DNA from 4 places in the Brachybacterium sp. GCM10030252 genome. Region 3 is predicted to be linked to each of the others. Evidence: riboswitches for the same ligand, from Rfam matches in the RefSeq annotation. Region 3 holds a riboswitch; each other region holds the start of a gene.
The links. Region 3 has a riboswitch for thiamine pyrophosphate ahead of thiM (hydroxyethylthiazole kinase). Riboswitches for the same ligand answer to the same signal wherever they lie in the genome.

Region 1 (3,446 bases), on a different contig from region 3:
GCATCACCGCGGCGGCGCCGGCGTCGGCGAGGTGACGGGCCAGGACGGGATCGTCGGTGGTGTAGGGCAGCACGGTGAAGCCGCGCCGGACCAGCTCGGCGGTCGCCTCGACCAGTTCGATGCCGTCGGGCAGGAGGGTGTCCTCGTCGGCGATGACCTCGAGCTTGATCCAGTCCGTCTCCAGCGCTTCACGGGCGAGCTCCGCGGTGAGGATGGCGTCGCGGGCGCTGAAGCAGCCGGCGGTGTTGGGCAGCACCTTGATCCCGAGCCGCTCGAGCAGCGTGAACACCGAGTTGCCGGTGGCCGCGGAGAAGCGGCGCATCGCGACGGTGGTCAGCGCGGTGCCGGAGGCGACCAGGGCGCGTTCGAGCGCGGCGAGGTCGGTGGCCCCGCCGGTGCCCATGATCAGGCGCGATGTCAGGGGCGTGCCGGCGATGGTGAACGAGTCGTCGGCGAGGTCGGGACGTGCGGAGGGACGGGTCATGGGTCAGCCTCCCTGCACGGCGGTGACGAACTCGCAGCGCGCGCCATCGGGCACGGGCGTCGTGGCCCAGCGGGTGCGGGGCACGACGGTGTCGTCCAGGGCGACGGCGACGCCGAGCGGACTGCCGTCGCTCGCGCGGCCGTCCTCGCCGATCTCCTGGCCGAGGCGGGAGCTGACCAGGTCGCGGACGGTGCTTCCCGGCGGGAGTGCGACCTCGTCGCCGTTGACGGTCAGGGACAGATTCATGGGTTCTCCTGGGCGGATGAGGCGGTGGCGCTGGGTACGGGGGATGGCGGGAGGGACGCCGTCGGCGGTGGGATGGTGAAGCGTTCGGGCCGGACCGCGTCGAGCAGCTGCGAGCGGGGCGCGGCGGGGTCCTCGAGCAGCTCGGCGGTGCGCTGGGCGGCCCAAGCGGACAGCAGGATCCCGTGGCGGTGGTAGCCGGTCGAGACGATCACGCGGTCATCGCCGGGCACGGGGCCCAGCAGCGGGAGGTCGTCGGGGGTGCCGGGGCGTGCCCGGGTGGTGACCTCGACCAGTTCGGTCTCCCGCACGGACGGGGCGATCTCGATCGCGTCCTGGAGCAGCTGGTGGACGCCGCCGGTGGAGGTGCCGGCGAGGTCGTCCTCGCGGCTGGTGGCACCGATGACCAGGTGGCGATCGGCGCGCGGGACCAGGTAGACGGATCGTCCCCGCACGGTGGCGCGCACGGTGCGGGCCACCAGGTTGTCCTCGCCCGGGGCCAGCAGCGAGGTCGGCACGCGCACGCGCAGGATGTCGCCGTGGACGGGGCGCAGGGCGAGGCCGAGGCGGCGGTGCGGGCCCGCGATCTCTCCCGCACCCAGCCCTGCGGCCAGCACGATCCGCTCGGCGTCGATCTCCTCGAGCGAGGTGAGGCGGCGACGGTGGATGGCAACGGCGGGGCCGTCCCCGGGTCCGCCCGCTCCGGCCAGGATGTCTTGGACGGCGGCGGCCAGGCGCCGCGGGTCGACCTGGTGGTCGTGCTCGATCAGCTGCGCGCCGGCGATGCCGCGGGCCAGGGCGGGCTCGAGACGGCGCAGCTCCCGGGGTGTGAGCTCGCGGACGGCCGCTCCGGTGGAGCGCTGGATCTCGGCCAGGTCGCGCAGCGCGGCGGCGTCGGCGTGGTCCCGTCCGATCATCACGGTCGAATCGTCCCGGTAGCCGGGGTCCACGCTGGTGCGCGCGGCGAGGCGGCTCGCGAGATCGCGGTGCGCCTGGGAGGCCTCGCGCATGATGGCCCACAGCGGGCCCTGCCCGACCTGGATCTCCGCGGCGGGGGCGAGCATCCCGGCGGCCGCGAACGTGGCCCCGTCGGCGACCCCCTCGGCGTGGATCTCCACGCGGTGACCACGCGCTCGCAGCTCGGCGGCGGTGAGCAGGCCGACGATGCCCGCGCCGATGACGGCGACATGCATGGCACGCATCCTGAGATTCCTCCTGACGGCGGCATGATCCGCATCCAGTGCTGGTGGTCGGCGCGCTGCGCCCTCTCAGCCCGGCGTCTCGGGCTCCCACGGAACCCCTCGAGTCTACGCGCCGGCGCAGACGCCGACGAGCCGGCGGGCCAGTGCCTGCGGCACGGTGCCGGCGGCACGGCGCCGGCAGGCCGGAGGTTCCGGGTCCCGGTCACGCTCTGTGCCAGGCTGTGCCCATGAACGCTCACTCGTCGGCGACCAGCGAGGCCGGTGCCCGGCGCCGCGAAGCCCTGCGCGCCTCCCGCCTGTACGTCTGCGTCGACCTCTCGCGCGGGCTCGAGGGCCTGCTGGCTTTCGCCGAGGCCGCCTTCCGCGGCGGAGTGGACATCCTGCAGGTGCGGGACAAGGCGGCCGAGGCCCGCGCCGAGGTCGAGGCCCTGCGGGCGCTGCGGCCGATCGCCGACGCGCACGGCACGCTGCTGGCGGCCAATGACCGGGCCGACGTCGCCGCGCTGGCCGGCGCGGACATCCTCCACCTCGGCCAGGGCGACCTGAGCACGCTGGATGCCCGTGCGCTGCTGGGCCGCGACGTCCTGATCGGCCGCTCGACCCGCACCATCGAGCAGATGGAGGCGGCCGACGCCGATGCGGGTCTGGACTACTTCTGCACCGGTCCGGTGTGGGCGACGCCGACGAAGCCGGACCGCGCCCCCGTCGGCCTCGACCTGCCGCGCGCCGCCGCCCAGCGGACGGGGGACGCGAAGCCGTTCTTCGCCATCGGCGGAGTCGACGCGGAACGTGTCCCCGAGCTGCTCGGCGCCGGTGTCGAGCGGATCGTGGTGGTCCGCGCCGTGACCGAGGCCGACGATCCCGAGGCAGCGGCCCGGACGCTGCGGGACGCCCTCACGAGCTGACCGACGCTGAGACGTCCTCACGAGCTGAGGGGCCCCGCGGAAGCCTCTGACCAGCGCGATGGGCCGCGCGCGGGCCGGCGAATCCTGCGGGAGGCGCTCAGGAGACGACGGCCGCGGCGAGTGCGACCAGGTCGCCCGCGTCGACGGGCCGGAACTCCAGCGGCGGGTCCTCGGCGGCCGGGTCCAGCGCCTCCATCGTGAGCACCTCGCTGCCGGTGACATACACGCTGACCTGCTGCACGCTGTCGTCGTCGGCGTGCACTGTGGTCAGCACGCTCTGGGCACGGGTGTCGGCGAGCCGGGCGGCGAGCGGGTGTCCTGAGGCGAGCTCGGTGCGGCGCACGGTGACCGGGGCGCCGCCCTGGCCGGCGACGGAGTTCGGGTCGATCAGCGTGGCGATCCGGGCGGGGACCTGCTCGACCCGCAACGGTGTGAAGTGGTGGATGCCCGACGGGGTCACTTCCTCCTCGAGCACACCGGTCTCATGGACGTAGTAGTACGCGCGGCTGACCAGCGGGCCGCTCTCGGACTGCACCGTGCGCTCCGCGGTGGCGAATCGCGCGGCGGTGCGGCGCAGCAGCTGGCAGCCGCGGAGCTCGGTGCCGGCCACCC
Region 2 (3,446 bases), on a different contig from region 3:
GCCGCGGAGACGGGCCGGCATCCGGCGGCGCCTCCCGCCCCGCCAGCACTCCGGCCTCCTCGAGCAGGTCGCTCTGGGCGGCCAGCACCGTCCGCGGGTCCCCGTCGGCGAGGATCCGGGCCTGCTCGCCGAGGACCACCAGGCGGTCCACGTGATCCAGCCAGGGCTCGATCCGGTGCTCCGCGACGACCAGGGTGCGGCCCTCGGCGCTGGCCAGGATCGCCGAGCGCACCTGCTGGGCGGTCTCGGCGTCGAGCATGCTCGTGGGTTCGTCCAGCAGCAGCATGTCCGGGCCGAGCGCGAGGGCGCCGGCCAGGGCGACGCGCTGCTGCTGCCCGCCGGAGGCCTCCAGCGGGCCGCGCGACGGCTCCAGGTCCACCTGCGCGGCATCCAGCGCCGCCGCGGCCCGCCGGTGGACCTCCGGCCGGGGCAGGGCCGCGTTCTCGGGCCCGAAGGCGACATCGCGGCCCACGGTCGCGGCCACCAGCGCGTGCGCGGGATTCTGCAGCAGCAGGCCGCGCTCACCGGGCCGGGACGAGACCGCCATGTGCCCCGAGAGCTCGCCGGCCTCCTCATCGAGAAGACCGGCGAGGGCGCGCAGCACCGTCGATTTCCCGCTGCCGCTCGCGCCGGCGAGCAGCACGCGCTGACCGGCGGGGATGCTCAGGTCGAGGTCGGCGACCGTCGGCTCCCGCCGCGAGTTCGGGCGCCAGCTGACCCGGGACAGCGCAAGCGCGGCCCCGGCGGCGGACTCCCTGGTTCTCACGCCGCAGTCCTCACGCCGCGGCGGCGCGGGCGTGCTCCCGTCCCGCGGCGAGCGAATCCACCGCGCCGGTGGCCACCAGGGCACGGGTCGCGGCCCAGCCCAGGCCGCCGCCCAGCGCGGCGCCGGAGACGAGGAAGAACCCGAGCAGGATCAGGGCGAAGGGCCAGCTCATCTCGGGGTAGTAGGCGAAGCGCTCCCAGATCCATTCCAGGCCGCCGGCGAGGACTCCGCCGAGGACGGCCACCGGGAGCGTGAAGCGGCGGTACGCGGTCAGCGCGACGGCGAGCTCGACGCCACCGCCCTGCAGCAGCCCGGAGACCACGGTGCCCCAGCCCCACTGGCCGCCCAGCAGCATCTCGAGGCATGCCGCGATCATCTCGGCCAGCAGCGCCGCGCCGGGCTTGCGGACGATCAGGGCGGCGAGGACGGCGGGCAGGAACCAGATGCCCACCAGCAGACCCTCGGCGGGGCGGAACGCCATCGTCAGCGGGCTGATCAGGGTGTAGAGCTGGCCGTACCCCAGGAACGCGACGCCGAAGGCTGCCCCGATCATGACGGTGACCAGCAGATCAATGGTGCGAAAGCGTGTCATCACTTCTCCTTCCTCTCACGGAAGGGGCGCACGGCATCATCGATGCCGCACGGATATCCCGACTCCCTACGCCGGTGTGAACCGGATCAGGTTCGAGGGTCTGCGCAGGTTCGCGCACTCTCAGCACCCCGTTGGTGCTCCCCTGTCAGTGGATGACCGGCACTCAGGATACTCCCTCGGCGGTGGCGTCAGCGCCGCGCCCGGATCGCCTGGTCGATGGCCGCGGCCGTCGCCTCGGGGTCCTCGGGCGTCAGCAGATACCCGGTGCCCTCGCGGCCGACGATCTCGACCATGGTCCCCGGCCGGGTGACGACCATGCGGTAGGACTGCCGCGCCTCACCGCCGGTCAGCAGCTTCCGGTCGCCGACGGGCCGCAGCTCCTCGGGCCGGGCGGGGATCACCATGCCGCGGCGCCATCCGTAGCCGCCGAGGCTCGCCCCGACGGCCGGCTGCGGCACGATGCGGTACTGGACGGTGCGGAAGCCGGCCAGCGGCCACGTCGGGCGCGGGAGGAACCCGCCGAGGCTCACCGTGAGGCCGCGGTCGTCGACGATGAAGCGCGTGTGCTGGCCCATCCAGGTCCACAGCGCCAGCAGGGCGAACACCCCGGCGGCCGGCGGCACGGCGGCCACGAGGCCGCGCTGGGCCAGCACCAGCGCCAGGACCGCACCGAACAGCAGGGTCAGGGCGATGCGGGTCCACCCGACCCAGGAGGGCCTGGTGGTGCCGACGTAGAATGGCGCCTCGGGCCTCACGGGATCCTCACCGTCGTGCTCACCAGATCGACACCCGCTCCTCGGGGGCGCGGTACATCCCGTCGCCCTCGCGCACGCCGAAGGCGCTGTGGAACTCGTCGAGATGGCCGGCGACCGTGTTGCAGCGGAACTCCATCGGCGCGTGCGGGTCCACCGCGAGCCGGCGGATCGCCTCCTGCGTGCGGTTCTTGCCCCGCCACACCGTCGCCCAGGACAGGAAGATGCGCTGCAGACCGGTGTACCCGTCCAGTTCGGCCGCGGCCTCCTCGGCGGACCGGCTGGCCAGGTACGCCTTCACGGCGATGGAGAGACCGCCGAGGTCGCCGATGTTCTCGCCGATGGTGAGGGCGCCGTTGACGCGGTGGGAGTCGTCGAGGTCGCGCGGGGAGAGCTCGGAATACTGGGCGATGAGGGCGGCGGCGCGGTCGTCGAAGGCCTGACGGTCCTCGGCCGTCCACCAGGTGACCAGGTTGCCGTCCCCGTCGTACTTCGAGCCCTGGTCGTCGAAGCCGTGGCCGACCTCGTGGCCGATGACCGCGCCGATGCCGCCGAAGTTCACGGCGTCCTCCGCCTCGCCGTCGAAGAACGGCGGCTGCAGGATGGCGGCGGGGAAGACGATCTCGTTGCGCCCGGGGTTGTAGTAGGCGTTGACCGTCTGCGGCGTCATGTGCCACTCGGTCTCGTCGATGGGGCCGCCGACCTTGGCGTACTCGTAGTCGGCGTCGAAGCGGCGTGCGGCGCGCGCGGTGGCGACCAGGTCGCCGGGGACCACCTCGAGCCCGTCGTACTCGCGCCAGCGCTCGGGGTAGCCGATCTTGGGGGTGAACTTCTCGAGCTTGGCCAGCGCCTTCTCCCGGGTGGCCGGCGTCATCCACTCCAGGGTCCCGATCGAGCTGCGGTAGGCCTCCAGCAGAGCATCGACCAGTGCGGTCATGCGCTCCTTGTGGGCCGGCGGGAAGTGGCGGTCGACGTACTCGCGGCCGACGGCGAAGCCCACGGCGCCCTCGACGAAAGCGACGCCGCGCTTCCAGCGCTCGCGCAGCTCCTCGGCGCCGGAGAGCACCTTCCCGAAGAAGGCGAAGTCCTCCTCGACGATGGCCGCGGGCAGGTAGGGGGCGTACGAGGAGACGGCGTGGAGGGCCAGCCAGGTGCGCAGCACGGCGAGGTCCTCGCCGGCCAGCAGCTCGGCAGCGGCGGAGACGAACTCGGGCTGGCCGACCGAGACCACGTCGAAGACCGATTCCGGGGCTCCGGTGCCCTCGATGTAGGCGGTCCAGGGGAAGGCAGGGGCCAGCTCGCGGCGCTGCGCCTCGTCCATCGGGTTGTAGGACTT
Region 3 (3,446 bases):
TCGCATGGGGCGGTCCTCCTGGGGTGTGCTGCGGAGCCGGGCCGGTGGGGAGCCGGGGTCCGCGGACGGGTGGTCACGGCCTGCTGGATGAGCGGCCCTGGTCGATGGCTTCTCGGAGTCGGCCGGCGGCCGCAGCGGGGTCGGGTGCCGCGGCGATGGCCGAGACCACGCAGAGACCGTCCACACCGGTGGCCGCGATCTCCGGGGCGAGGCGATGGTCGATGCCGCCGATGGCGACGGCCAGCGGAGCTGAGGCGGCCGATACGTGCCGTGCCTGCCGCCACGGGTCCAGGCACTCCCCCAGTCCCTCCAGGCCGAGCGGCGGCGCGGCATCGGCCTTGGTGGCGGTCGCGCGGATCGGGCCGATGCCCAGCACGTCGGCCGTGTCCTCGGCGAGCGCGGCGCGCACCTGGCCGGCGGTGCCGGCGGAGAGGCCGATCATCAGCTCCTCCCCGAGCACCTCGCGGGCAGCGGCCGCGGCGACGTCGCTCTGGCCCACGTGGAGGTGGCACCGCGCGGCCTCGGCCACACCAAGACGGTCGTTGACGAACAAGGGCACCTCCTGGGCGCGAGGGCCGAGCTCGCTCGCCAGGCGTTCCCGGCATGCGCGGACCAGCTCGAGCAGGTCGGCGTCGGAGGCGTCCTTGTCCCGCAGCTGGATCGCGCCCGCTCCGCCGCGGACGGCGGCGAGGACCACGCCGGGCACCGCGTCGATCCCGCCGGACAGCGCCGAGTCGGTGACGTGGTACAACGAGAAGTCGGCCGCATGGGCGGTGCGCAGGGACGGCCGGATCACGCCGGGGCCGCCTGCTCCTGAAGACCCACGAGCTCGAGCACGTCGGCGGGCGTGAGGGTGTCCAGCGCATCGAGCCAGCCGACGGCGAAGGACCCGACTCCCTGCGCCCCGCGCGCGGCGAGGGTTCCGGCGGCGCCGTGCAGGGCATGTGCGGCGAGCACCGCGTCGTGGGGGGTGAGGTCGGTGTCGCGACTTGAGCCCAGGAGGGCGGCGCAGGTCGCGCCGAGCGCGCAGCCGGTACCGATCACTCGCGCGAGCAGGGCGTCGCCGCTGGTCAGCACTGTGGTGCGACCCGCGGAGACGATCGCGTCGCGCTCCCCGGAGACCGCGACCACGGCACCGGTGCGGGCGGAGAGGTCGCGGGCGGCGTCGAGCACCGCCTCGACCGTGTCGGTGGAATCGACGCCGCGCCCTCCCCCGCCGGTGCCGGCGAGCGCGGCGATCTCGGAGGCGTTGCCGCGGACGGCGGCGGGCCCGAGGGTCAGCAGTTCGTGCGCCAGCGGGGTGCGGACGGGCAGCGAGCCGACGGCGACCGGGTCGAGCACCCAGGGCCGTCCGGCGTCGCGGGCGGCGCGGGCGGCGGCGGGCATCGCCTGCACCTGCCCCTCGGCCACGGTGCCGGTGTTCACCAGCAGTGCGTCGGCCGCAGCGGCGAAGACCGGCGCCTCCTGCGCGTGGTCCACCATTGCGGGGGCGGCCCCGATGGCCAGCAGGACGTCGGCGGTGATCTGCTGGACGACGGTGTTGGTGATGCAGTGGACGAGCGGGCTGTGCCCGCTGAGCGCCTCGAGGGCGCTGCGCAGCCGGTTCTCGGGCGTGCTCGTAGTCATCGGTGACGATCCCTTCGCAGGTGCAGACCAGGGCAGGTTCGACGGGTGTGCTCTCAGCCGCCGCTTCTCGACGGCACCCCACGTCACTGGTCGGCGACTCTAGCAGGGGCCGAGACAGGGGCACACAGGATCTTCACACTCATAAGCCTGTAATTCCTTGGCATTCTCTTGATCTTCCCTTGACCTGATGCCACGGTGTGAGCGGCAACGCATCGACGCGGATCCACGACGGACAACCGTCTCCCGCAGTCGGCGGAGAGGACGCCATGCCCATCACGAGCACCGCACGCCGGGCCCCCACCGTACTGACCGTCGCCGCGGGGGCGGCACTGCTGTCCGCGTCGGCCTGCAGCACGAGCGCCGGAGCCGACGGGGAGGGCAGCGCGGGGACACCGTCCGAGACATCAGATCAGGGGGAAGGGCAGGGAGCCGGGCAGAACAGCAGCGACGGCGGGGGCGCCGCCACCGGCGACGAGCAGGGGGACGGGGACTCGGACGAGGGGTCCGAACAGAACGATGGGTTGGATGCGGGCGACGAGGACGAGGCGACGGAGCCGACGGAGCCTGAGACCCGTCTCGTGCTCGTCACCGATCTGGGACCCGAGGAGCCCGGTGAGGGCGATCTCGTGCGCAGCCCCGACCAGCTGGCCGCCCTGCTGACCGGGCCCCTCGGCGGGATGGCCGAGTGCGACTCCGAGCTCACGCTCAGCCCGGGCGCCACCGCATCGTGCATGGGCCCGGCGAGCGTCGACTCTCCCGACCCCGACCAGGAATGGACGGCGCACTCGGTGCGGATCCCGTCCGAGGAGGACTTCACCGCCGGCAGCAGGGTCGCGATCCTGTTCACCACCGGCGGCGCCCTGACCGGGCCGGCCGAGGTCCTGCTGGAGGAGACCGTGTCCCTCACCGGCCTCGGCGTCAGCTCGACGTTCGGGGCCGAGGACCTGGATTCCGAGCAGCTCGCGCAGTACACGCTGGAGGTACTCACCTCCCCGAATGCTTACGTTCCCGTCGACTACGCCGACTGGGAGGACGTGACCTGCCAGGACGGCCTCTCCTTCGCGACCTTCGAACCGGTGGCCTGCACCGCGACCACCGCCGGCGGCGATCAGTGGGAGCTGGAGGTGGCGCCCGGGGCATTCGCCGGCAACGACCAGGGCCTGCTGGTGGGCATCGAGACCCTGTGACCGTCGTCCAGCGGAGCGGCCGAGCATCGCGGCCAGGCCGTGCGGCCGAGCGGGGGAGGCCGCAGGGCGAGTGAGTGACCGGCGCCCCTCGCGATACAGTCATCGCGTGAGCGCGACCACACTGCCCATCCCCACCGATGCCGGCGACCTGCCCGGACTGCTCTGGCTGCCCGAGCACCGCGAGGAGCCGGTGCCCGGCCTCGTGGTGCTGCAGGAGATCTTCGGCGTCTCCGACTACATCCAGCGGCGCTGCGCAGATCTCGCCGCGCTCGGCTATGCGGTGCTGGCCCCGCAGCTCTTCGCCCGCCTCGATCCGCCGATCGTCGGCATCGACGACTGGGAGGACGCGGAGTCCTGGCTCGGCGAGGCCATGACCCTGACCCAGCAGCTGCCCTGGGAGCGAGCCGAGGCCGACGCCATCGCCGCCCTGGGCGCGCTGCGTGCGCACGGCGCGGTGGACTCCGAACGGGTGGGGCTGCTGGGCTTCTGCTACGGCGGCGGCCTGGCCTTCGCCGCTGCGGCGTCCGCCGCCGAGGAGGACCGCCCGCCCACGACGCTGGTCAGCTACTACGGCTCGGCCCTGCCCTCCCTGCTGGATCGCGCGGGCGAGGTCACCATGCCGAGCCTGCACCA
Region 4 (3,446 bases), on a different contig from region 3:
GGCGTCGGCACCTCCCGTGGTGCCGGCGCCGGCGGACCCCCAGCCGTCCCCGGCGCGCAGGGTCTCTCGCGCCGGGTCCTCGGGGCGCGCCTGCGCGGTGGTCGCGCCGACAGCAGTCAGGGGGGCAGCCACCGCTGCGGTGGTCAGGGCTTGCATCAAACGTCGGCGTCGTAGCACGGGCTCTCCTGAGTGTGGATTGCTGTCCTTCGAATGGACCGCCGTCGGCGGGGTCATTCGTCCGATCGCAGCGGGTTCGCCTCTCGGGTACGGCGACCACACAGGGGATGTCGTGGCAGAGCGCGGATCATCCTCGCGCCCTCGCGATGAGAAACCGGTTTCCCGCTGATCTTGGGTGCGACCATACTGTGCCGCTGGCCTCGTATCAACCCTCGATGGCGGGCGGGAACCGATTTCTGGCTGCCCGCCGCGGCGTGGCCCCTCACTCCACGGCGCCGTCCAGCGCCTGCTGCCAGAAGGCGGATTCGAGCCGGGTCGCGGTGCGGAACACCGTGGCCACCTCCTCGAATCGCTGCTCGGTGAGGGACCGCGCCGCCAGGACGTCGAGGTGGGCGATGGCGTCGCGCGCGGCCTGCTGGAACTCCTCGCTCGCGTACTCGGCGATCCAGTCGCGGTAGGGGTGCTCCGGCTGCTCCTCGAGGCGGGGAGCCAGACGGGCCCCGATCTCGGCGTACCCGATCGCGCACGGGGCGAGGGCCACATTCAGGTCGAGCTGGTCCCCGACCTGCCCGCTGTCCAGCACGTACCGGGTGTAGGCGACGGTGGCCTGCTTCTCGGGTGCGGCGTCCAGCTGCGAGCGATCGATGCCCCAGCTCGCGGTGAGCCGCACATGCAGCTCGGTCTCGGCCAGGGTCGTCGCGAGGGCATCGGCGGAGTGCTGGATGTCCTCGAGCCGTCGGCTCTTGAAGGCGGCCAGCGCGTTGGCCCGCGCGAACTGGACGAGGAACAGGTAGTCCTGGATCAGGTAGTCCTGGAATGCGGCGAGCGGCAGTGTGCCCGCGCCGAGCTGCTCGACGAACGGGTGGCGGGTGTAATCGTCCCAGTCGGGCAGGGCGGCGGACCTGAGATCGTCGAACAGGCTCATCGTGCCTCCCCGGTGAACGGGTGGAGGTAGGACTGCTCGAAGAAGTCGAGCTCGAGGGCGACGGTGCGCTCGAAGAACTCCCGGGCCCGCTCGGGGCTGCCGGGTCCTGCTGCGTCGAGCTCGGCGTGCAGGAAGTTCACGAAGCCGGCGAAGTCCGGGTTGTCGTGGAGGTCGATCCATTCGGAGTGGACGAAGCTGCTCGGCCGCGGGTCCGGAGCGGCGGCGGCCCAGTCGTGGTAGAGCCATTCGGTGACCACCAGCACGGCGAGGATCGCGGCATAGTCCCGGGTCTCGGCGGCTTCGCGGAAGATGGTGGTGAAGCCGGTGGTCGCCAGCGTGTCCGGGACGGTTGCGCGGTCGTGCTCGCTCACGCCCAGGGACTCGAACGCGCGCAGGAAGTAGGTGTTCTCGTCCCCGGCGACCTCGCCGACGAACTGCGACAGCCGCAGCCGGGCCTCGAACGTGGGGGCCTCGGCGATGCCGGCGCCCAGGAGCACCAGGAAGCTGTCGAGGAAGCGATGGTCCTGGATCAGGTATCCGGCCATCGCCTCGTCGGGGATCGACCCGTCGTGGAGCTCCGCCACGAAGCGGTGCTGGACGGCTCGGGTCCAGGTGGGTTCGCTGGCCTCACGGAGGTCGTCGGTGAAAGAGGTGGACATCGGGACTTCTCCTCGTCAGTCGATCCGTCCGGATGGGAGCTCCCGATCCGGTGACCCGGGGCCCGACCTCGAGGCGCGCTCGCGACGCGGCGAGCGGCGCAGTGACGCAGTGACGCAGTGCGACGTCATGACATCCCTCCGCGAGCGCTAACTCGATCAGGTTCGTCGGGTGTGATCTCAGCCCCTGGCGGGGCACCCCGTGTCGACGACGACCTTACCCCGACATAGCAGGAGCCGCCCCGGGACCGCGGCGTTGAGGCCGGGTCCCGGGGCGGCTGAGCGGGGCCGTGATCGCCCACGTCGGTCCCCGGAGGGTCACCGATCACGCGACGAGACTCCGCATGACCGAGGGGTCGGAGATCAAGCGATCAGGTGGGCCCACGGTCTCGCCGATCAGGTGGACCGACGGTCCTGCCGGTCAGCGAGCGGCGTCCCGCTCCTGCGGTCGGTCGCCGTTCACTCGGAGTCGAAGGCGCCGTCGTCGGCCCCGAAGGCACTGTCCTCGGAGCCGTCCTCACCGGTCGCCTCGGGGGCGTAGTCCTCGTCGAGCGGGACCTCGCGGCGCTGGTCGAGGACATCCGCTGGATCGGCGTAGGCGGAGGTGACGGAGCCGAGCTCCTCGGAGCCGAGGGCGTCCGTGGTCCCGTCGTCCGGCAGGGCATCGACCTCCTGGTCCAGGGCGTCCTCGAGCGGGGCCTCGGGGGAGTGCTCGTGCGGCGTGCTGGTCATCGTCCTGCTCCTTTCCTCCGGTGGTGTCCGGTCACTGGCAGTATCCGATATTCCGCGCCGATGATCGACTGCTCCGGCCCGCGATCGCTGGAAGCTCAAGCCCTCGCGCCGGGCGGAGCCCCGAGCGACGTCGGGCCGAGTCCCGAGCTCTTCGGGCCGAGTCCCGAACTCTTCGGGCGGAGCCCGGAGCCTCGTCGGGCCGGACCCGTACCTGCCCGGGGCCGACGCTCAGGCGCGCGAGCCCAGGCCGACGATGTGCTCCGGGAGACGCTCGTTGCTGCCGTACATGAAGTGGTTCTCCATGCGCTCGGAGTAGCGGCTCGCCTCGGTGGTGCGGCCGACGGCCTCGGCGACCTCGCGGATGTGGATCGGGGCTGCGCCGCAGCACACCCCGAGGTAGTTCACGCCCAGCTCCAGCGCCTCACGGGCGAAGGCGCTGATCTCGTAGCGGTTGGTCAGCAGGGGGTCCAGGGCGGTGGGGAAGGTGCGCCCGTGCGGGGAGGGCACGGCCGCGGCGGGATCGGAGAGGTTGAAGAACGTCGGCTCCTCCTCCGTGGTGCGGTACGGGATCGGCAGAGCGCCCACGTGGCAGTCCACGGCCTCGCGGATCTCGCGCAGCCACGGCAGCATCGTCGCCGGCCCGCGGAAGCAGTTCAGCCCCACCACGTCGGCCCCGGCCTGCTCGAGGCGCTGTGCGGTCTCGACGATCCCGGCGCCCTCGGCCATCTCCTGGAACGCCATCGGGGCGAGAGTGATCACCACGGGCAGGCCGGAGGCCTTGGCGACCTCGAGCGCGGTCAGCGCCTCCTCGGCGTAGTAGAAGGTCTCGCCGACGATGAGGTCGGCCCCTTCCTCGACGGCCCAGCCGACCATCTCCTCGAACATGCCTCGGACCTCGCGCTGCGTCGTGGTGTCCGCCGGGTCCCAGATGTTGGAGTTGGAGATGTTGCCGGCGA

Region 1: it holds a riboswitch for thiamine pyrophosphate, as region 3 does, so the genes downstream of both, thiO (glycine oxidase ThiO) here and thiM (hydroxyethylthiazole kinase) in region 3, are expected to answer to the same signal.
Region 2: it holds a riboswitch for thiamine pyrophosphate, as region 3 does, so the genes downstream of both, ACFQRJ_RS10980 (ECF transporter S component) here and thiM (hydroxyethylthiazole kinase) in region 3, are expected to answer to the same signal.
Region 4: it holds a riboswitch for thiamine pyrophosphate, as region 3 does, so the genes downstream of both, ACFQRJ_RS10125 (TenA family protein) here and thiM (hydroxyethylthiazole kinase) in region 3, are expected to answer to the same signal.

The regions. Positions count from the first base shown of each region.
Region 1 is NZ_JBHTDM010000035.1:119,992-123,437, reverse strand. It holds gene ACFQRJ_RS16120 (thiazole synthase) at 1-484, opposite strand, end outside; gene thiS (sulfur carrier protein ThiS) at 488-730, opposite strand; gene thiO (glycine oxidase ThiO) at 727-1,929, opposite strand; TPP riboswitch at 1,924-2,030, opposite strand; gene thiE (thiamine phosphate synthase) at 2,157-2,834, shown strand; gene ACFQRJ_RS16100 (hypothetical protein) at 2,932-3,446, opposite strand, start outside.
Region 2 is NZ_JBHTDM010000010.1:126,094-129,539, forward strand. It holds gene ACFQRJ_RS10975 (ATP-binding cassette domain-containing protein) at 1-766, opposite strand, end outside; gene ACFQRJ_RS10980 (ECF transporter S component) at 777-1,358, opposite strand; TPP riboswitch at 1,405-1,512, opposite strand; gene ACFQRJ_RS10985 (glycosyltransferase) at 1,547-2,113, opposite strand; gene ACFQRJ_RS10990 (M13 family metallopeptidase) at 2,133-3,446, opposite strand, start outside.
Region 3 is NZ_JBHTDM010000007.1:50,970-54,415, forward strand. It holds gene thiD (bifunctional hydroxymethylpyrimidine kinase/phosphomethylpyrimidine kinase) at 1-6, opposite strand, end outside; gene ACFQRJ_RS06535 (thiamine phosphate synthase) at 74-796, opposite strand; gene thiM (hydroxyethylthiazole kinase) at 793-1,626, opposite strand; TPP riboswitch at 1,618-1,717, opposite strand; gene ACFQRJ_RS06545 (hypothetical protein) at 1,893-2,813, shown strand; gene ACFQRJ_RS06550 (dienelactone hydrolase family protein) at 2,920-3,446, shown strand, end outside.
Region 4 is NZ_JBHTDM010000009.1:322,332-325,777, forward strand. It holds gene ACFQRJ_RS10115 (polysaccharide lyase family 1 protein) at 1-132, opposite strand, end outside; gene tenA (thiaminase II) at 440-1,102, opposite strand; gene ACFQRJ_RS10125 (TenA family protein) at 1,099-1,761, opposite strand; TPP riboswitch at 1,878-1,971, opposite strand; gene ACFQRJ_RS10130 (hypothetical protein) at 2,218-2,490, opposite strand; gene ACFQRJ_RS10135 (homocysteine S-methyltransferase family protein) at 2,719-3,446, opposite strand, start outside.